DNA from 2 places in the Cohnella herbarum genome. Region 2 is predicted to be linked to the other one. Evidence: riboswitches for the same ligand, from Rfam matches in the RefSeq annotation. Region 2 holds a riboswitch; the other holds the start of a gene.
The links. Region 2 has a riboswitch for thiamine pyrophosphate ahead of HH215_RS09835 (ABC transporter substrate-binding protein). Riboswitches for the same ligand answer to the same signal wherever they lie in the genome.
Positions count from the first base shown of each region.

Region 1 (10,616 bases), 3.9 Mb from region 2:
CAGCACCGGTTCCTCCGTTGCTGGACGTACAATAAACGAGGACAGTCCGAACAACTCCGAGTAGATTCGCGGAATCTCATCGAGGAATACGTTCTCGGCATTCTTCTGGAACAGATCCGAAGTGACGACAAGGGCGCCCCCGTTGTCCACGAATCTCAAGAACGCGTCTTCCAACGCACGATCATGGACAATGTGCAAAGGTACGATGAGCGTATGGAGCCCCTCCACTCCATCTGCATCCCATACAATCCGGTGAGATTCATTTTCCCGATACAGACTCTTGTATACCGTGTCGATTACGTAGTTCGGATAATGCATCCGGTGATGGATTTGCGCTCCCCAAACGCTGATCGTATAGACCCATGAGCTCTCGAAATCGAAAAAGAGACCTACACCCGATTGAACGAACGGCACGACTTTCGTTACCGATACGGAATCTCCCGAATACGAAGACGACCACTCTTGCAGCACTCGATAGCTGTCGGTCGGTTCGCCCGTCAATGTGACAAGCTCCTGCAAACCCTGTTCCTGACCGAACGGGAACGGCTTGAACTTGAACACGGTAAACCAATCGCACCCTCTGCCCCGCAGCTGTTCCATTCCTTCGCGTAAGTTTTTTACGTTAGGACCGTACTCCATGAACCACGAAGCTCCCGGCTTTAAGCTATAGTTAAAGTCCGCGTAGAAGGCGATTTCGTGTAAATGCTCGCTATAGAGATCGATTCCGGCAACGTCCAGATCCCGCACCAACTCCGGCCAATGTACGTTATCTCCCCAATTCAGCGGGAAACGATTCGTCGTAATCGGACGGCTCTCGCCGACGTTATGTTGCCGGATTAGTCGAATCTGCTCGCGGCTATATCGAACGATCGCATCCGAGGAGAACCTCGAATATTCCATCTCCAGGCTCGGATTATTTTTCAACCACAAGTCCGCCTTGTATTTCTTCGGCGTAGCGATCTGATCGAACCGCTGATATTCCATCGACCAGAATACGTTACCCCATCGCTCGTTAAGCTCATCTATCGTATCGTACTTCGCCTTCATCGCATTCTGGAATGCTGCCTTACAGTGATCGCAATAACACCGCTTCTGCTCGCCGCCGAATTCGTTGTCCAGTTGCCATGCAACGACGTTGGCATTACTCCCGTAACGGATCGCCATCCGTTCGACGATTCGCAGAGAGTAATGAAGATAAGGGGGAGAATTATAGCAACGATGCTGCCTCGCCCCGAAGACGTTGCGACGCCCTTCCTCGTCTACCGGAATCACATCCGGAAACTCCTCCACCAACCAAATCGGCGGACAAGCCGTCGGCGTGCATAGAATCACCTCCAGCCCGTATTCCTCAGCCAGCGTTATGAATTGATCCAGCCACTCCCACCGGAACTCCCCGTTATTCGGCTCCAGCCTCGACCACGCGAACTCCGCAATCCGTACTCTTTCTATGCCTGCTTCTTTTATTTGCTCTAAATCACGATTCCACTGCTCCCGCTTGTTATGCTCCGGATAATAGGCTACTCCCAGCTTCATCTCGCGCACTCTCGCTTTCCTTGACTATATATGCCGCCAGTCTTGTCAGATCGCTCTAGTACTCTCACGGCTGCACCTTCCATTATCCATCTCGCAACGCGCTTCGGGATATAAGACTATTTGATCCTTCGTTGTCTTTTCATGCCGAGTTTGCGAATTTGAATTCGAATTTCAGCCTCGGGGCGGAGATCACTTTCATTCTTGCGAAGCTTCTGCCCCTTCTGAAATTTTCCGTAAAATTCAGGGAGAACAACAACGGGATCGTCAAAAAGGGATTTCGAAAGGAAGCGATTCATTGATGAGCAATCCGCCTGTTTCTGGACCATCGATTCTGAGCAACCGTTTCGCGCAAACGATTATCGTCTCTGCTTTGTTTTTGCAAATCGGGGTATGGGTGAGAAATATCGCTATCCTGTTTTACGTAATCGACATGACCGGCGGCGACTCATTGGCCGTTTCATTCATCTCGGTCGCGGAATATGCGCCGATCTTCATTTTTTCGTTTATCGGAGGGACGTTGGCGAAACGCTGGCGGCCGAAAAAGACTATGGTGCGGTGCGACCTGTTAAGCGCGGCATCCATTCTCGGGGTGTTGTTCGCGATGGAGAACGGTTCATGGAAAGCGGTATTCTTCGCAACGTTGGTCTCGGCGATATTGTCTCAATTTACGCACCTCTCCGGTATGAAGTTATTCAAACTGCATGTGCCTGAACATTTAGTGCAGAAGGGAATGTCAGTGTATCAAACGTTGTACGCGGTATTTATGATCTTCGGACCGATCGTCGGCACGTTCGTTTATCGGAACTTCGGCATCGAGACTTCAATCGGTATAATGGGCGCTTCCTTTCTGATATCCGCCGCATTGCTGGCTATCCTGCCCAGCGATCGTCAAGATGATGGGGAAAAACAAAACTCGCATATATTAGAAGATGTTAAGGCAGAGTATCGCTACGTGCGGTCCAGCATCCTATTTCGCAAACTCGGTGGCGTATGTATCGCAGCGGGGCTCGGCCTTGGCCTGATTCAGCCGCTGGCGATTTTCCTCATGACGGAAAGGCTCGGAAGAGCGGAAAACGATTTGCAATGGTTTCTATTGGTCAACGGCGTTACGATGATTATCGGCGGCGCGATGGCAATGAGCTTGGAGATTATCGGCAGCGGCCTCTCGACGGAGTACTGGCTGACGCTGGGACTTCAATTCATTAGCGGATTCTTGTTCCCGTTCATCCATATCGGAATGAACACGAAGATTATGCGAAATAGGCAGGAATCGTTCATCGGTAGGGTCAACCGCATTCTGACTCCGCTGCTCATGGGATCAATAGTCGTTACGATGATGCTGTCCGGCATCGTCAAGAACGCGATCTCGCTCGTTCCGTTGTATGCGGTCGCCGGTCTATTCTTCCTCGCAGGTTTGGTGATCATCATTCCTCTATTCATGATAAAAAGCGGTATTCCGCTAGAATCAGGGAATACCGCCAGTCGCTGACCGAGGAACAACGACACATCGACCGTCAGCCGAGCCACGACATCGATAGACTTTGCTCCCGAACGGCTCTATAGCTTAACAACGACTCTGCCGCGGGATTGCCCAGAGAGAATCGCGGAGAGGGCGGACGGAATTTGCTCTAAAGAGATTTCGGAAGCTATAGATGCTAATCCCTCCGGTTTGTATTCCGATGCAAGAAGCTCCCACACCCGCCTCCTCGCCGACATTGAAGCTTGGACGGAGTCGATTCCGATTAGCCGAATGCCACGAAGGATGAAGGGGAAGACGGTCGTCTCGAGCTCGCTCCCCCCCGTCAATCCGCTCGCCGCTACAGTGCCGCCGTATTTCACGTTGCTTAAGATGGAGGCGAGCGATTTCCCGCCGACGCAATCGACGACGCCTGCCCACGTTTCCCGGCCAAGGGGGCGAGGCTTCTCCGGGAAGAGCTCCTCTCGTCCGATTACGCGGGTCGCGCCAAGCCGAAGCAACTCGTCTGCCGCCTCCTTTTTCCCCGTGCTCGCCACGACTTCATAACCTAGCTTCGCCAGAATCGCGATCGATACGCTTCCGACTCCGCCCGTCGCTCCCGTTACGAGTACCGGCCCGCTCTTCGGATCCACTCCGCCGGCCTGCAACGCTTGAACCGACATTGCCGCCGTAAACCCCGCGGTCCCGAAGATCATCGCTTCCTTCAGCGAAAGTCCCGCAGGCAGCTTAACGACCCAATCCGCCGGCACCTTCGCATACTCGCTGTACCCGCCGAAGCGGTTGACGCCAAGCCCGAATCCCGTGACGAGAATCTCGTCGCCTTCCCTAAACCGACTATCCTCGCTAGACACGACGATACCGGCTAGATCGATTCCCGGAATGAACGGATAATCCTTCACGATATTTCCGTTCGGAATGGAAGCCAACCCGTCTTTATAGTTCACGCTGGAATAGACGACCCGCACCAGCACTTCGCCCTCGGGCAATTGCGCCGCGGTCATCCTTCGAGTACCGATCCGCACTTCGTCGCCTTCGCGATCCGCCACTAAAGCTTTGAATGCATCCATAATCCGCCAAACCTCCCTCTCCGTTTAACACCCCGATCATGAGCTCATCCCGGAACAAGAACCGAATGTTGGGTCACCGTGTGAAGATCCCGCCAAATCGCGTTGATCGCGTTGTCTTCCATTAATACGGCCATTCCAAGCAACGGAAAAATCATATGCGCATATGCTAATGTACTTTTGGCCAACCGCTGGCTGATCGTTCCGACTTCGAGCTGTTGTTGCTCCGTCATCTCTCCGTTAGTCCCGAATGATGTCCACGTCCGTTCGACCGTCTCATAGAATTGGTCTGCAACGGCTTTCAATGAAGCATCTTGCTCGCCAAGCGCGCGCAATAGTCCTTCCATGCGTTGAGATCGGCTTCGACTCCACTCTTCTCTTTTCTCTTCGGCGAAGGAACGAGCTTCCTCCGCGAAATGTCGGCATATGCCAAGACTAACCGCGGCGAAGGACGTCTGGGCGAACGGCATGAACGGATACCGGAAAATCGGATCGTCGTAGTTAGGGTTGTCCATAATATCGAACGTGCGATCCGAGGGGACGTATGCGTTGTCCACCGAGATCGAATGGCTCTCCGTCCCCTTCAAACCGAAGGAGTTCCAATCCTGAATGATGTTTACCTGATCAGGCAAGAAAGCGAACGAACGAATTATGGTTTCCTCGCCCTCCAAGCCCTCTATCCGGCAATTAGCGGTAAAGAGACTAGCGTAAGTCGACCCGCTGCAGTATTTCCATTGACCGCTAACGAGATATCCGCCTTCGACCGGTCGGGCGATTCCGTTAGCATGTCCGCTTCCCGCGACGACGGCGTTCGTGCCGCCGAACAGCTCGCGCGCTTGAGCGGGAGGCAGCGTAGCGGAGAAAAATCCGCCGCCCGACCCGATCGTGACCAACCAACCGAAGCTGCCATCGACTCTAGCCGCCTGCTCGAACACGCGCAGTGCATCAGGCAAGGGAAGCATGAGTCCGTTTAACTGTTCCGGAACGAACACTTTGAATAGCTTCGCATCGTAAATGTAATTCAATATCGTCGGAGTCAATCGACCGTTACGATCGCCGTTTGCGGCGTTGTCGCGCACTTCGCGCACGATAGACTCGGGAATGTTAATCATTAAGGTTTCCTCTTCTCCTCATTCCTGGCAAACAAAAATCTTCTCCTTCGCCGGCAAACAGCCGATGGTAACCGATTATAACGGATTAACCCGAACGGCCGCTTGTTTGCCGCTAAGCTGGATGCCGGTTTCCTTCTTCCCGCCGGCGGCCAAATCCTTCAGCAACCGCTCCAGCAACTCCTTCGCCTTCGGCCCTTCTTTGCCTTGTATTTTTACGACCAGTTGAACCGCGTTACCCGAAGCGAGCAGCTTCTCCGCTTGCCTGCATTTCGTATCGTAATCATGCTCCTCGATATTCGCCGTTAGCCTGATCTCCTTAAGCTTGGAAGGCTGCTCCTTCTTCCGGGCGTCTTGCTTTTCCTTCGATGCTTCTTGTTTGGCCGCCCCTTTGGAAACTAATTTACAAGGCGGCGGACTGCTATACAGAGAAGTGCACACCAAATCCACTTTGAACTTGCGGGCTAGCGCCAATGCCTCGTCCCGCGATACGACCCCTAAATCTTCTCCATCTACTCCCGTTAACAGAACCTCGGATGCTTTTATTTTCTCGTTCAGAATCATACTCTCCAACCTCCAACTATTATGCGATTCACCCTGCCGCTTAGCGAACATCGGTAAAATCCGCGTAAGGCCACTCCGATCCGACCGTCAACGCGACCCAGAATACGCCGACTGCATATCCCGCGAATACGATGTCCCGGTAAGAGAAACCGATAATATAATAATAAGTTCTCTTGGCCTCCCCGGCAAACCGCTTCGCCTCCATCGCTACCGCAATTCTGTGGGCACGTCGGATGCTCTGGGCGAGAAGCGGAATCGCGTATCGATACAATAATTGGTAGAAGTTTACAATCTGGCTTCGTTTACGCATTCCCCTGACTTTCAAAGCATGGCGCAGGGTTTGAAACTCTTCGACCAGAATGGGAACCAACCTCATCGCGGCCAAGAAACTGTACGCGTACTTCGGAGATAATCTTCCTTGCTGCATGAGGGAATAGAATAGGCTAACCGGCCGAGTCGTTAGACCGAACAGAAGTCCTACGGCCGCCATGCTAAGCGCTCTGAACCCCAGGTGCAGCCCTCTGAAGAAGCTTTCTTCCGTAATGTTCACCAATCCCCATCGGAACCACTCCGTCTCTCCTTTACCGAAAAACATCATTCCCGTAGACGTCGACACGAACACCAGCAAGAAAGGAGAAGCGTATAGAAGCAGCCTCCGCCATGGATGTCCGGACCACGGAAGGAGCAATACCGACCCGATAGCAACGTTCATCATGACGCTAAAATCGTGAATGAGGATAACTGCCGCGAACCATAAAGAGAACAGTACGATCTTAAGCGTAGGATTGACGCGGTGAAGCCATGTTTCCCTGTGCGGAAAGGTCAGTTGCATCGGTAAGTCTCCCGTCCTCGATTGTCCATGACTCCGTGCAGAAATTCTCCACGATCCGCTCATCATGCGTGACCATGATTATCGACGTACCTTCGGTACGCAGCCTCTCCAGTTTCTCCAATAGAGAGAACGTATTCCGGGCGTCCAGCCCGAAGGTCGGCTCGTCTAGAAGCAGCAAGCTCTGCCCTCTCACGATTGCCGTCGCGACGCTTAACCGTCTTTTCTGCCCCATCGACAGCTGATAGGGATGACGCGAGGTAACTTCCCGAAGATATAGTTCATCCATCAGTTTCTCCGCTATCCCGCGCCGTTTCTCGGAGCTCATGCCGTCCAACAAAAGCGAGTACTCGATCTCCTCTCGCACCGAATGCGTAACGAATTGAAATTCCGGATTCTGAAAAACGAACGCGACATTCTCGGCCGCCTGCTCGACGTTATCGATCTCCCTGCCCGCTATGCTGCAAATCCCTTCCGTCTTGATCAGTCGCATGATCGCGAGGAGCAAGGAACTCTTGCCCGCTCCGTTATTGCCGATGACTCCGATCCATTGACCGGGAGCGACGAGAGCTTTGCCGACTTCAATGACCGGACGCCCGCTCCCCCGTATACCGCGAAAATCGTTCATTTCAAGGAAGACGCCCCTCCCGTCATTCGAATGGCGTAGGTGCGCTTCCTTCTTGCGAGGTTTAATTTCTAGATAGTGCTCCCAGACGCCGGGATACCAAATCCCGTATTGTTGAAGTTCGTTTCTCATGGTCGCAAAAATTTCGGCCGGCGCGCCGTCCGCGATCATCGCCCCATCTCCCGATAACACCACTACGCGGTCGAAAAAGTCGATCACGCCTTCGATTTTGTGCTCGACGACGATTAACGTTTTGTCCCCGGATAGGGATCTAATCGTTGACCACACGAGTTCCGTGCCTTCGGTATCCAGCAGCGCCGTCGGTTCGTCCAAGAAGATCACTTCCGGCTCCATGGCCAGAACGGATGCGATGGCTAACCGCTGCTTCATCCCTTGGGACAAAGTATGAATCGGGACGTGGACGTCCGGAAGATCCAAGCCGACTTGAGCGAGATAACGATGAATGAGCGGTGTCATCTCGTCGCGGGGAATGCGCAAGTTCTCTAAGACGAACGCTATTTCCTCATCCATGTAAGACATGCAGAACTGCGTATCCGGATCTTGGAACACGTATCCCCATCGTTCAGGAACGACGGTTTCATCGGCAATCATCGGAACATCGATCGATCGGGGAATCAGTCCGCTCAACACTTGAAGCAGCGTCGATTTCCCGCATCCGCTCGGACCGAGCAGCAGCGTCTTCTCCCCTTCGCGGAAAGAAAGAGAAACGCCCTTGAACAACAAGGCGTCCTCTCCGGCAAACTTAAGCTTTAAGTTCTTAACACCGGCGACTACGGCCAAACTCGGGGAAAAGGAGGCTCCGTTCTCCGTCATGCCCGGTTTAAGGCGTCGTAGTCCGCTTGGGACGCCGGCCTCAGCGCTTTGGTTACTCCCGTCAGTTCCAACGCTTTGGATAACGCGGAGGCGAACACGCCGGCGATGACGATGCTTCCCAACGCTCTAAATCCGATCAACAACGTATAGTTCCATGTAGACAACGACTCAATGTAGCCATAGCCGAAATCCAACACCAACGAACCAGCCGCCGCGCCAAGCGCGGCTAGAGAAGTGACCCACACGTTCGCGTAACGATAGAGGAAAATCGCGAACACGATCTCCGCTCCCAAGCCTTGCAACGCTCCGTAGTACAAGGTGGAAAGTCCCCATTCGCTACCGAGCAAAGCGCTTATGGAAGCCGCGGCTATCTCGGCGAGGAGCGCGACTCCCGGCTTCCGGATAACGAGAAACGCGAACGTACCTGCAAGAAACCACATGCCGTATATCGTTTGCTCCGCATGGGTACCCAGCGGTTTGACCACGTCGTACATCGGTCCCCATATTTTGTAGATGATGCCGAATACGACCGCGATCACGATAGTGACGAGAATATCGGTCAGTTTCAATCCCCTGGGGTTCGCCCCTTGTCCTTGCCTTTGCCTAGCATGTTCCATGCTTCAACAACGTCCCTTCTACACTCTTGGATTCGTTGATCGCATGATGTGAGTAATCAAAAAAGCCTACCCCGAAAGGGTAGGCTAGCGCACGGCATCGTAAAAGAAGATGCTCGACAATAACGTCTCTACGCTGGCATTACCCAGATCAGATCGACGGTCAGCGGCATAAGGCCGCTATCTCAGCCTGACTTCATCAAGCACCCGTTTATTGCGATTCAACTTCTTATAACTTATATCAAGAGCAAACATTTGGCAATATGATTTTCCAACCCTTAACCTAAACCTCGTTAACCATCGTATTCGTGATCGAACCGAGCTTCTCGATCTCAACGGTCACGCGGTCTCCCGCCTGCAGATAAACCTGCCGCTCCGGAGGTTGTCCCAACACGACGCCTTCGGGCGTTCCCGTCAGAATAATATCGCCCGGTACGAGAGTCATGTTCTGCGAAATATAACTAACGATCTCTTCGCAGGAGAAAATCATGTCCGACGTATTCGAATTCTGCCTGACTTCCCCGTTCACGGTACACTTGATGCTCAACCGGTTCGGATCTCCCACTTCGTCCGCCGTTACAAGGTAAGGGCCGATAGGGGAAAATTTATCGCAGGACTTGCCCGTCAACCATTGTTGAGTACGTAATTGCAAATCCCGAGCCGACAGATCGTTCACGTTGCAATAGCCCAGCACGTAAGACAGCGCGTCTGCTTTATCGATATATTTCGCCTTCTTGCCGATCACGATGACGAGCTCCGCTTCGTAATCGACCTTCTGGGACACCCTCGGAAGCGGAATTTCTTCTCTGTCTCCCGCCAACGTATTATTGAATTTGTTGAACAAAATCGGATATTCCGGCAGCGCGGCATTCGTCTCCTCCGCGTGCTTGCGGTAGTTCAATCCGACGCAGATGATCTTGTTCGGATGCGTCACGCAAGGTCCGAGCGTCAACGCCGATTGCTCCCGAATGTAAGAGCCGCGATCGGAAGACGCCATCGTAGTCCCGACGAAAGCACGAAGCGCAGCCAATGCTTCGTCTCCGCCTTCAATAACCTGTTGAATCGTGATAGGAATGCTTCGCTCACCCGGAGCAGTCGCTGACGCCGCAGCAGCGCCGATATCGAGAATCCCTTCCTCGGTATAAACGCCTAACTTGTATTTCTCGTTTTCTATGAAGGTTAATAATTTCATTTGCAACGTTTCCTCCTACGCGTTTTTGCCGAACACGGCTCCGCCGTCGATGTAGAGCGGAGATCCCATCATAAATTTCGATTCGTCCGAAGCCAGGAACAGCGCGGCTTGAGCGACGTCTTCCGGACGGCCCAGCTCGCCGCTAAGCTGACGTTTCTTAAGCGATTCGATCGCCGCAGCGGGATCGTCGTACGAGGTTTTTAAGTAATTTTCCACGAACGGCGTTAAGATCGTTCCCGGCAACAGAGCGTTAACCCGAATGCTGTAAGGGGCATAATCCACCTGCATCGATTTGGTTAGCGCGAGAATCGCTCCCTTCGTCGCGGCATAGGAAGCGCGTCTCGCGAGTCCGATCTCCGCTATGCAGGAAGACATGTTGATGATCGAACCCGACTTTCGCTCCATCATCGCCGGAAGAACGTATTTGCACGGAAGGTAAACGCCTCGGATATTCACGTTCATCACGCGATCCCACGTATCGGGCTCGACCTCGTGCAAAGCTCCGACGCCGCTTATTCCCGCATTATTGAAGAGGACGTCGATAACCCCGTATTCGGCAAGGATACGCTCCACCATCGCTTGCACGGAAGCGGGATCCGTAACGTCGGCTTGGATGAAGCTCGCGGAACCTCCCGACTCCCGAATTTCCATGACCGTCTCTTCGCCTTTGACCGCGTCCAAGTCGTTGACGACGACCGTTGCCCCTTCCTTCGCAAACAATTGCGCCGAACACTTGCCAATACCGGAGCCGGAACCGGTAATCAAGATAACCTTG
Region 1 covers NZ_CP051680.1:6,620,244-6,630,859, reverse strand. Annotated here, with positions in the region: gene HH215_RS28055 (beta-galactosidase) at 1-1,533, opposite strand, end outside; gene HH215_RS28050 (MFS transporter) at 1,832-3,022, shown strand; gene HH215_RS28045 (oxidoreductase) at 3,091-4,077, opposite strand; gene HH215_RS28040 (acyl-CoA dehydrogenase family protein) at 4,122-5,186, opposite strand; gene infC (translation initiation factor IF-3) at 5,262-5,747, opposite strand; gene HH215_RS28030 (energy-coupling factor transporter transmembrane component T family protein) at 5,788-6,579, opposite strand; gene HH215_RS28025 (ABC transporter ATP-binding protein) at 6,521-8,035, opposite strand; gene HH215_RS28020 (ECF transporter S component) at 8,032-8,652, opposite strand; TPP riboswitch at 8,759-8,870, opposite strand; gene HH215_RS28015 (fumarylacetoacetate hydrolase family protein) at 8,933-9,841, opposite strand; gene HH215_RS28010 (SDR family NAD(P)-dependent oxidoreductase) at 9,857-10,616, opposite strand, start outside.
Region 1: another riboswitch for thiamine pyrophosphate. It lies ahead of HH215_RS28020 (ECF transporter S component); the one in region 2 lies ahead of HH215_RS09835 (ABC transporter substrate-binding protein).

Region 2 (10,616 bases):
ATAAGTCTCGTAAGTTTCATAAGTTTCATAAGTCTCGTAAGATTCGAGAGTGTCTTTGTTACGCTCATCCTCGGAAACAGGCAAAGACTTCCCGTCGTTTCTATTCGGATTGTTTTCCATGCTTGTTCCTCCTCGGCCTAACGTTTATCTATCCTGCCATTGTACCATAATCGTTTTCGGGATAAGACAGGAACGGCGGGGAATTCGCATATTTGATGCGATTGTACCTACACCACCTGTCCAAGCAGGGAAGGCTCTCGCGACATAAAATGGCTCGAGGTTGGATGCAAAGGAGGAGCTATGTGGTTACCGTCAGCTTATGCATGATCGTGCGTAATGAGGAGAAGGTGCTTTCTCGCTGCTTGGATTCCGTTCATGATTTAATAGACGAAATCATCATCGTAGATACCGGATCGACGGATAAGACGAAGGAAATCGCGGCCCGTTATACGGACAAGATTTACGATAGGGCATGGATCGACGATTTCGCGGACGCGCGCAACTATTCCTTCTCGTTCGCGACGATGGATTACATCATGTGGTTGGATGCGGACGATTACTTGAAGGAGTTAGACCGCGCCAAACTTAAAGCGTTGAAGGACTCTTTGGATACGGAAGTGGATTCCGTAGTCATGTCGTATCATCTTGCGTTCGACGCTTATGGAAATCCGCTCTTCATGTCCAGACGGAACAGGATCGTCAAGAGAAGCCGGCAGTTCAAGTGGTACAATCCGGTCCATGAGTATTTGCACGTCGACGGAAACTATTATTTAACGGATATCGCCGTATCGCACGATAGGGTTCATACGGATACGGGAAGAAATTTGCGAATTCTCGAACAGATAGTTAAGCAGGAAGGCGAAGTCTCGGGGCGCGATGTTTTCTACTATGCCAACGAGCTGGCCGACGCGGGTAAGAACGCCGAAGCGGTGGAACAGTACCTCCGATTTCTTGAATATCCGGTCGAATACTTCGAAGACAATCTTATGGCATGCGCCAGGCTCTCGGCATGTTATCACCAATTAGGGAATCATGATCTGAAATTATCGATATTGCTGCAATCTATGATCTACGACGTCCCGAGAGCGGACTTCTGTTGTTCGATCGGACAATGTTTCCTCGATCAGGAGGAGTTGAACAAGGCGATCTTCTGGTTCAACCTGGCTCTGCAGCAGGAGCTTCCGCAGAACCATTTCGGGGTGCTAAACCTCATCTGTTGGACTTGGCTTCCTCATTTTCAACTTTGTATCTGTTACGGATTAAAAGGCGAATTGGACCTTGCATACGAGCATAACGAAAAGGCTCTAAAGTATTTGCCTAACGACGAGAATCTACTTCAGAACAAAGAAAAACTCGAACAAGCGCTGCAGGCCGAAGGGGGATAACGATGAGCACCAGCATTATCCTCGTCGTTCATAACCAACTGGCAATGACCAAGCGATGCGTCTTAAGCATCCGCAAATATACGGATCCGGGATCTTACGAGATCATCGTCGTCGATAACGCTTCTACGGACGGAACGGTCGGCTGGTTGCGGGCGCAACCTGACATTCGATTGCTCGAGCAAGCGAAGAACGTCGGATTTCCGGCAGGATGCAATATCGGTGCCGCAGCGTCGGCCGGGGATCGAATATTGCTGTTGAATAACGATACGGTCGTCACGCCGCGATGGTTGAGTCAAATGGAACTGGCCATCGGGAGCGACGACCGAGTCGGAGCCGTCGGGCCGCTGACCAACTTCGCCGGATACGGACAGACGGTCGAGACGTCTTACCACTCGATGGACGAGATGCAACGTTTCGCGGAGATTTACAACGTTTCCTCGCCGAATCGGTGGGAAGAAAAAATGAAGCTGATCGGGTTCTGCCTGCTCGTTAAACGCGAAGCTTGGATGAAGGTCGGACCTCTCGACGAGGCGTTCGGAATCGGCAATTACGAGGACGACGATTGGTGCGTCAGGGCGAGATTGTCGGGATATAAGCTTCTATTATGCCGAGATACGTTCATTCACCATGAAGGCCATGCCTCCTTTAAGTCCGTTAAGGATACGTTCAAGAAGGCGATGATCCATAACGGCACGTTATTCATGAACAAATGGGGATTTCATCCGCATATCGCGGTGAATATCCGATCCGATCTGCTTCAGCCTTTGCAATCGGTTAAGCCCGGGATGAGCGTCCTCGAGATCGGCTGCGGTTGCGGAGCGACGCTGCTCGAGCTTCGTAACCGGTACAAGGATATTCGGTTATTCGGATACGAGAGCGAACAAGCCGCTGCTCGAATCGCTTCGTTCGTAACGGAGAGAACATGGTCGCAGGAGGAAGACATCCAGATTCCGGTCGGTTCTAAAGGGTTCGATGCGATCATTCTTAACGATATTTTATCTCTCCCGGTTCCGCTCGACATGCTGCGGAAAATATATAGATGGCTAAGACCAGGCGGAATTGTCGTGACCAGCGTTCCGAACCGAATGTACGTAGAGTATGTCAAAGCTTATCTGAAGCCCGCGAATCCAGTGCCCCATGAGGCGTTCCTCTCCAAAGAAGAAACGATCGATCGGTTTCGCAATGCGGGCTTTGAAGAGGTTGAAATGACGATGATTGCTTCGGAGGAGACGAAAAAGCATGAGATTGACGCCCTATGCTTACTCGCCGGAGAGAAGCGAAGAGACGAATTTACCGCGATTTATTTCATAGCTAACGCGATAAAGGCACCGGTCGGAGGACGTAAACCGACGAAGGCGCCCGTTCCCGCGGGTTCCGCTAAACCGGTGAAGCCGGAGGAGCCTGCAAGCGAATCGCCCGCACCTTCCATGCCGACGCCAGCAAAGTCGGAAATTCTTACAGAATCGACGGTGACGCCATTGACCTATTTACCTAAAGCCCAGGAAGACGTCGCCTTTACGGGGGAAAGGCTTATCCTCAGTTCGGCGGTTTCCGGCTCGCACCCCGACGTGCTCGCCGAGCACGTGTATCGTTACCGTCTTGCGCAACGTTACTGCATTGGCAAAACCGTTCTAGATGCTGCTTGCGGAGCTGGATACGGCGTTCGCATGATGAAGGACGGCGGGGCTATCAGCGTGACCGGAGTAGACATCGACGCAGCGTCGGTGCACCTTGCGAATCGAGATTACGGAGGGGATGGCGTTTACTATCAGATCGGAAACGTGTTGCAGCTTCCGTATTCCTCCGAATCGTTCGACGTTGTCGTTTCCTTCGAAACGATCGAGCACGTGCCCGACGGAACCGCATGGCTAAGGGAAGCGGCGCGCGTGCTCCGTCCGGGCGGAAGGCTAATCGTATCGACGCCGAACCGGGAAGTGACCAATCCGGATCGGTTGTACGGAGAGCAAGTGCGCAATCCCTATCATTGTTTCGAATACAGTCTGAGCGAGTTTGTCGGAGAGCTGTCGGCTTTGTACGATATCGAGGGGTTATACGGACAAACCTTCGTAGGCAAGCATGGGCAAGTCGCTCCGGAATGGAGCGATATAGCGGCCGCCGTAGGAGGCGTTACGACGATGGCCGGATTTAACCCCGATATTATCCGATATTATGGGCCGGCTTCCTTAAGCCGCATGAAGAACGCTCGACCGGCTTACGTAATAGCCGTATGCCGGAAGAAATAAGCCGATAAGGAGGACTCGGCATGGAGGGGGAATTGCGGCCGAGCGAGCACAAGTTGTATTTTCTCGGGGAAAACGCGAATTTGGAAGCTCCGGGATTGATGCATGGCGCCGAAGAAATATCGATCGGTAAAGAGGCCATCGTGAGCTCGGGTCATCGATTGATCGTGACTTCGCCGATTAACGGTTCGCGGCCGAAAATCATTCTAGGAGACGGCGTACAAGCGGATATCGGCCTGATCGTAACGGCAGAGAATCACGTTGAATTAGAGCGGTTAGTCTGGTGCGGACCGCATGCGGTGCTGTCGGATACGGAGGCCGAATACCGGAAAACCGGTCTTCCGGTCTCTAAGCAAGGCTACCGCCATGCCGGGATAAACCGTTTGATTGTCGGAGAAGGCACCTATATCGGAGCGCATGCGGTAATCGAAGGTGCCATGAAAATCGGGAAAGGCTGCGTGATCGGAGCAGGCAGCGTCGTTCGCGGCGACGTACCGGACTATTCCGTCGTCTGGGGCGTTCCCGCCAAGCTGACGGAAATGTTCGATACCGTTGCCGAGGAATGGATTAAGGTCGAGACGGAAGAGGAGATTGCGGACGTTCTGCGTCGACGTAGAGACCGGCCTCTGTTATCGATCTGCATTCCGACTTATAACAGAAGCAAGGAGCTTAAGGTATGTCTCGATTCCGTATTGCCGCAGACCAGCATTAACGGATTGATCGAAGTATGCGTCTCCGATAACGCTTCGGACGACGCGACTTCCGCCGTGCTCGCTCAATACGTGATGAAATATCCGCAGCTAAGAACGATCAGACAATCGGAGAACATCGGCGGCGAGAGAAATTTCGTGGAAGTCGTGAAATTCGCGAAAGGAAAATTCGCGAAGCTCCAAGGGGATGACGATTATTTTATCCCGGGAGCCATCCAGCCGATTCTCTATGCGCTCTTATATCGGAAAAGCCGATTCCTGTTGATCGACGTGCTCAGGAACGACGGAACCGTTGAAGTATTGGAAGGGATGGATAGGCTCGTTACGGAGCTTTCCATTGCCTCCGGATTCATTTCCTCGATCGTGGTCGATCGCGAGGCATTATTGAGCTTACCCGAATTGGATCGGTTTATCGGCACGAGCTTGAACCACATTTATTGGCTTTATGCTTTGCTCGAAGAGGATCCTAGGTTTACCTTGCTTAAGTTCTCGATGTTCAGTTACGCGTTTAATGCTCCCAGAGGCTACAATTACGGAGATGCCGCGATTCGGGGGTACTTGGAAATTTTGCGATATTTCGTTGGGAGAGGACTATCCGAGCCGGTGTATGTAGACGAGAAAAAGGTGCTGCTAGACCGATTCGTCTTGCCGCGCTTGGAAATGATGATCGAAGTCGGCTTCGAATTCGATTTCGAAGGATTCGAAGCCGTATTCACGGAACATTATGAAATGGAGCCGTATTATCCGGAGTATCTTGCCGAGGTGCGGAGAATCATCGCTTTGACCGGGAATCGCTAAACGGGAAGCGATAAGGGAAGCGATAAGGGATAGACATCTTCGGGCGGTTTGTTATAATAGGTGTGGAAAGAAGCGGGTTTCGCCAATTGAATACGCCCCGGGGGAGCTGGAACAAGGCCGGCTGAGAGTGCATCCCATAGAAGATGCAGACCCTTATTACCTGATCTGGTTAGTACCAGCGTAGGAAGGTGGGAGCAGACCAGCTAGCGATAGAGCGTGCTGGCGTGCCATACGTCTTTTGCTATTTAAGACGCCCTCCGGAATCGGGGGGCGTTTTTCGATTTTTTCGTGAAGCTCTCTTCTCCGCATTAGCAGGATAGAGAGGGAGAGGGAAATGAAAGGAAAGAGTAAAGTTTGGCAAGGTTTGGGATTAACGGTATTAGCGGGCATGCTGCTGGCCGGGTGCGGCAACAATGGCAACAATGGCAACTCCGGAGCTTCCGGAAGCGTCGCGCCATCTTCGGAAGGTTCGGCATCCCCGTCTGAGGCGTTGCAGAAAGTGACGCTCGTGCTCGACTGGACTCCGAATACGAACCATACGGGATTGTATGTCGCCAGGGATCAAGGGCTGTGGAAAAAACATGGATTGGACGTAGAGATCATTCTGCCGCCGGAAGCGGGAGCAAGCGCCCTTGTGGCGAACAATACGGCGGATTTCGGGGTCGGGGCACAGGAAAGCATGATCTTGGCGCGCGAGCAGGGCTTGCCGCTCGTATCCATCGCGCCGATCATCCAGCACAATACGTCGGGATTCGCGTCTCCCGTGGACAAGAACATCAAGGAGCCTAAAGACTTCGAAGGGAAATCTTACGGCGGTTGGGGTTCCCCCGCCGAGCAAGCCGTAATCGAATCGATCATGAACGTTCAGCAAGCGGACGTCGGCAAAGTGAACTTCGTAAGCGCGGGTACGGCGGATTTCTTCACAGCGGTGAAGAAAGGCATCGATTTCGAATGGATTTTCTACGGATGGACGGGAATCGAAGCGGAACTGCGGAACGAACCGGTTAATATGGTGTACTTGACCGATTACAGCAAGCAATTGGATTATTACACGCCTTTGCTGTTAACGAACGAGAAGCTGATTCAAGAAAAGCCGGAGCTCGTGCGCGCTTTCTTGGCGGGAGCGTCGGAAGGCTATCAATATGCGATCGACAATCCGGACGCGGCTGCCGATTTGTTGATCAAGGCGGTTCCGGAATTGAACGCGGATCTGGTAAAGGCGAGCCAGAAATGGCTAAGCCCGAAATACAAGGACGACGCCCCGCGTTGGGGAGAGCAGAAGCGGGAAGTGTGGTCCGGTTATGGCGATTGGTTGAGCCAGAACGGGCTGATGAAAGAAGGATTGAACTACGACGAGATGTTCACGACGGAGTTCCTGCCGAAATAATTAAAGTGTGAGGAGTGGAAAACGATGGCTCAAGCGCTGCTAAGCATACAGATTTTACCGAAGGTAAAACCGGGAGAAGAGGTTATTCCATACGTCGACCGAGCGATCGAAATCATTAAACAGTCGGGAGTCGCCTACCGGGTAGCGTCATTGGAGACGACGATGGAAGGCGAATTGGATCAATTGATCGACATCGTTAAGCGGATGAACGCCGCTATGTTCGAGATGGGCAGCCCGTCCGTCATGTCGCAAATCAAACTGGTCGTAGACGGCCAAGAGGGCGCTTCGATGGCTCGGCTGTTGCAGAAATATCCCGATGGGCAATAACCGAACTAGAGGGATATGGCTGCCTGTCGTCACGTTGTTCGCGTTCGTGGGAGCGTGGGAAGCCGTATGCGCGATCTTCCGGATCGAAACGTTCACTTTGCCCGCGCCGTCGGATATCGCCGTTACGATGTACGAAGATTCCGGGGTTTTGTGGGAGCACGTCGTCGCGACGTTTTCTTTGGCACTGGCAGGGCTCGTTTTAGGATTAGTAATCGGGATCGTAGTCGCGATCGTTCTGCACGTGATTCCTTTTCTTAGGGAAGCATTCGCTCCGCTCTTAGTGCTTTCTCAGAACGTCCCCCTTATCGCTTTAGGGCCGTTATTGATGATTTGGTTCGGGTTCGGCTTAACGCCTAAGCTGATCCTGCTCGTCCTCGTATGTTTTTTTCCGGTTACGTTATCGATTCTAGTCGGTCTCGGACAAGCCGAGCCGCAATTGCGAGAGTATTTGGGAATGATCGGCGCCTCTCGGTGGGAGAAGCTGAAGAGGCTTGAATTTCCGGCCTCCTTGTCCTACTTGTTCTCCGGCTTGCGGATCGCGGCTACCTACGTCGTATCATCCGCGATCGTCGCCGAGTGGCTCGGGGCGAACAAAGGGATCGGTTATTACTTGAAGCTAAAGTTTAACGGATTCGACCAACCGGGCGTATTCGGCTCGATCGTCTGTATCGTCACGCTGAGCTTCTTGTTCTACTATGCGGTCGTCATCGCGGAACGCCTAACGATTCGGTGGAAACCGCGTCCGCAAAACGACTGGAAGGGGGCTTCCTCATGAGGAACTCCGTCGGAAGCACGCTGGAACTCATCGGAATCGACAAAGCCTATATGCGAGGCAAAGAGCGGGTATCCGTATTGAGCGACATCCGTCTGCATGTTAAAGCGGGCGAGTTTGTCACTTTAATCGGGCCTTCGGGCAGCGGCAAATCCACGTTGTTCCGATTAATCGGCGGCGTGGAGCGTCCGGATGGCGGACGAATTCTGATCGATGGCAAAGAGGTCACCGGACAACGCGGACTGATCAGTTATATGCCGCAGCAACCGGCATTGTTTCCTTGGTTGTCCGTTGAGGATAACATCTCGTCTGCTCTCGTTACTGCCGGAACCTCGAAGAAAGAAGCTAGAGAACTGGCTGCCGACTGGCTTGAGAAAATCCATCTCAAGGCAGTGGCCAAGGAATACCCTCATGTACTGTCCGGAGGGATGCAGATGAGGGTGAGCTTCTTGCGCGCGCTGCTCATGAAACGGAACGTCATGTGCTTGGATGAGCCTTTCGCTGCTTTGGATGCTTTGACTAGAGCGGACATGCAGCGCTGGTTGCTAGAGCTGTGGGAAGCGGACAGGCGCTCGGTATTGTTCGTCACGCACAGCATCGAAGAAGCGCTCATGCTGTCGGATCGCATATACGTGTTATCTCCCGCCCCCGCAACGGTGTTGCGCGAGATCGTGATCCCATTTGGGCGTCCGCGCAGGGCCGACGTCTGGACGTCTCCCGAGTTCGTCGATTTGAAGAAAGAAGTGCTGGAACTGTTGGGCGAAGGGGATGCGGCGCTTGTTTGACGCTCACGTTCATTTGGATTTATACGGCGATGCGGAGCGGGAGGAAATAATGGAAAACTTGGATTCGTCGGGAATCGAAGGACTTGTGGCCGTTTCGATGGGGATGAACTCTTGTATCGCAAACCGCGAAACGGCCATTCGTTGGTCAGGACGGATCATGCCGGCTTATGGACATCATCCCGAGCTGTCTCCGCTGGAGGAGCCGGAAGTGAACGTTCTATGCGACTGGATACGGGAGCGGGATGCGGGAAACGAGGTTTTCGCGATCGGAGAAGTAGGGCTTCCCTATTATACGCGCAAGGATGCGGAAACGAGCGGGAACGCGTTCGATCTAAAGCCGTATCTGTTCCAATTGGAACGTTTCGTTCGGTTGGCCGCCGAGCTGGACAAGCCGATCGCGCTTCATGCGGTGTACGAGGATGCCGACGTCGTCATGGACATGCTTGAACGTTACGCGATTCGTCGTGCGCACTTCCATTGGTTTAAAGGGAGTTCGGCGGCGATTGCGCGTATTGTTCGGAACGGCTACATGATATCGATAACGCCTGACGTATTGTACGAGGCTGCGATCAAGGAATTGGCGATAAGGGTCCCGCTGCGTAATCTCATGGTCGAAACCGACGGGCCTTGGCCGTTCGAGGGACCGTTCGCCGGGAAACCCACCGTTCCCGGTATGGTTCGCGATGTCTTGATCGAGATCGCAAAGTTGCGATCGGTCGAGGTGAAAGCCGTCCAAGAGGTCGTTAGGCGCAATTGCCTCTCTTTTTACGGTTGGGATGATTTATAGCCTTTAATTGTGATGCTCTCAGATTACATTTTTCGACATTTTTCATAGAATTTCATGGTATAATCGGTAAAAAACCGGAGGTGCGTAGCGGTGAATGACTGGTATTTCGATCGTTATGGACAAACAGCGTTCTTGTTGGTGGAAGGGGATCGATTCGTTAGCCGGAACGGTCGCAATCTCGGTTGGCTTCAGCAGGAAAAGCAGGTTTATACGCTGACGGGTCAGCCCATCGGTTATTTGGAGAAAGGCGTTCTGAGGGATCGTTCCGGCGGCATCGTCGGATTTGCGAGATCCGCTACGGCCTACTTGCCTTCCATCCCTGGAATGAGCGGCGCTCCGTCGGCCCCATCGATTCCCGGAAGGCCGCCTAAGCCGGGATTTGCCGGCTCGGTTAGCGATCCGGGAAACGGCGGGTGGTCTAGCAAGTCGGTTCGTGATTTTTTCGGTACGGATATTTAGAAAGCGATGCAAATTTAGGCTTCATCTACCGCTAAGTGGATTTTTAGCACGTTGAGCCAATAGGGGAGTTAGACAATGAAAAATGATCGTCATCGCCCTAGCCTTATTTCTTGCCGTTCCGAATGTAACGAGCGCAGTGCCGCAAGTCGTCGGCGGAAGTAAAGAAGAGAACCAGAAGCTTGAACAATCCAAAAAACTAGCTCGATACGTAAAAGAATATCAGAAGAAGAATGCATGAAAATAAGTTGGAGATAAGAAAAAGCGGCCTCCGGAATCGATATTCCGGGCGGCCGTTCTTTCGTGTTGTCGCAAATCCGACTTTCAGCCTGCCTACAATTAACAAGGGGGTGGTCAGCTGACTGGCGGACCATAGATCTTTTATCTGTGAACAAAGGATAAAAAAGAGAGTTGTCTGAGCAACTCCCTCGAAAAGTTATAAAGGCATTGTCCAAACAATCTCCGCAATTCGGACGCATACCTGATGCTTATGGGTTTGAAGAAGAACATGATCAGGCTTGACGTCTATAATAATACCCTCGATTCTTCCCCGCGTTGTTTCAAAGCAAACGTAACATCCGACTAGCTTTTTGAGAGCTTCGACCACGTAGGGGTCGACTAACGAAACGGTTTGTATTTGACTAGGATTAATCTGAGCCGGACTGACCTGATTAAGGTGTTGATGATACAAATGAACCACTCCTCGGGTTATATTCGATCACATCATATGCGGTTGCCTATACCGAGGAGTGGGCTATGGAACTCACTAACGCTATTTTAACTTATATCTAAACTTGTCTTTATCGTCGCCCTGGTCGACAACAAAAAACATGTCAATCGCGCCAATTTCGAATAGTTCAGTCATGACAGACCTCCAAAGAGTGTTTTCTTAGTCATACGAATGCTAGAATAAGATGTTTCACCGGAAGCCGCGCAAAGTCGTTCCTGCAGGAGGGCGAACGGTAAGAA
Region 2 covers NZ_CP051680.1:2,180,118-2,190,733, reverse strand. Annotated here, with positions in the region: gene HH215_RS09855 (S1 family peptidase) at 1-120, opposite strand, end outside; gene HH215_RS09850 (glycosyltransferase family 2 protein) at 303-1,385, shown strand; gene HH215_RS09845 (methyltransferase domain-containing protein) at 1,388-3,628, shown strand; gene HH215_RS09840 (glycosyltransferase) at 3,649-5,133, shown strand; TPP riboswitch at 5,223-5,337, shown strand; gene HH215_RS09835 (ABC transporter substrate-binding protein) at 5,468-6,520, shown strand; gene HH215_RS09830 (thiamine-binding protein) at 6,545-6,847, shown strand; gene HH215_RS09825 (ABC transporter permease) at 6,837-7,622, shown strand; gene HH215_RS09820 (ABC transporter ATP-binding protein) at 7,619-8,404, shown strand; gene HH215_RS09815 (TatD family hydrolase) at 8,388-9,191, shown strand; gene HH215_RS09810 (4-fold beta flower protein) at 9,282-9,650, shown strand; gene HH215_RS09805 (hypothetical protein) at 9,733-9,888, shown strand; gene HH215_RS36705 (DUF2642 domain-containing protein) at 10,084-10,347, opposite strand.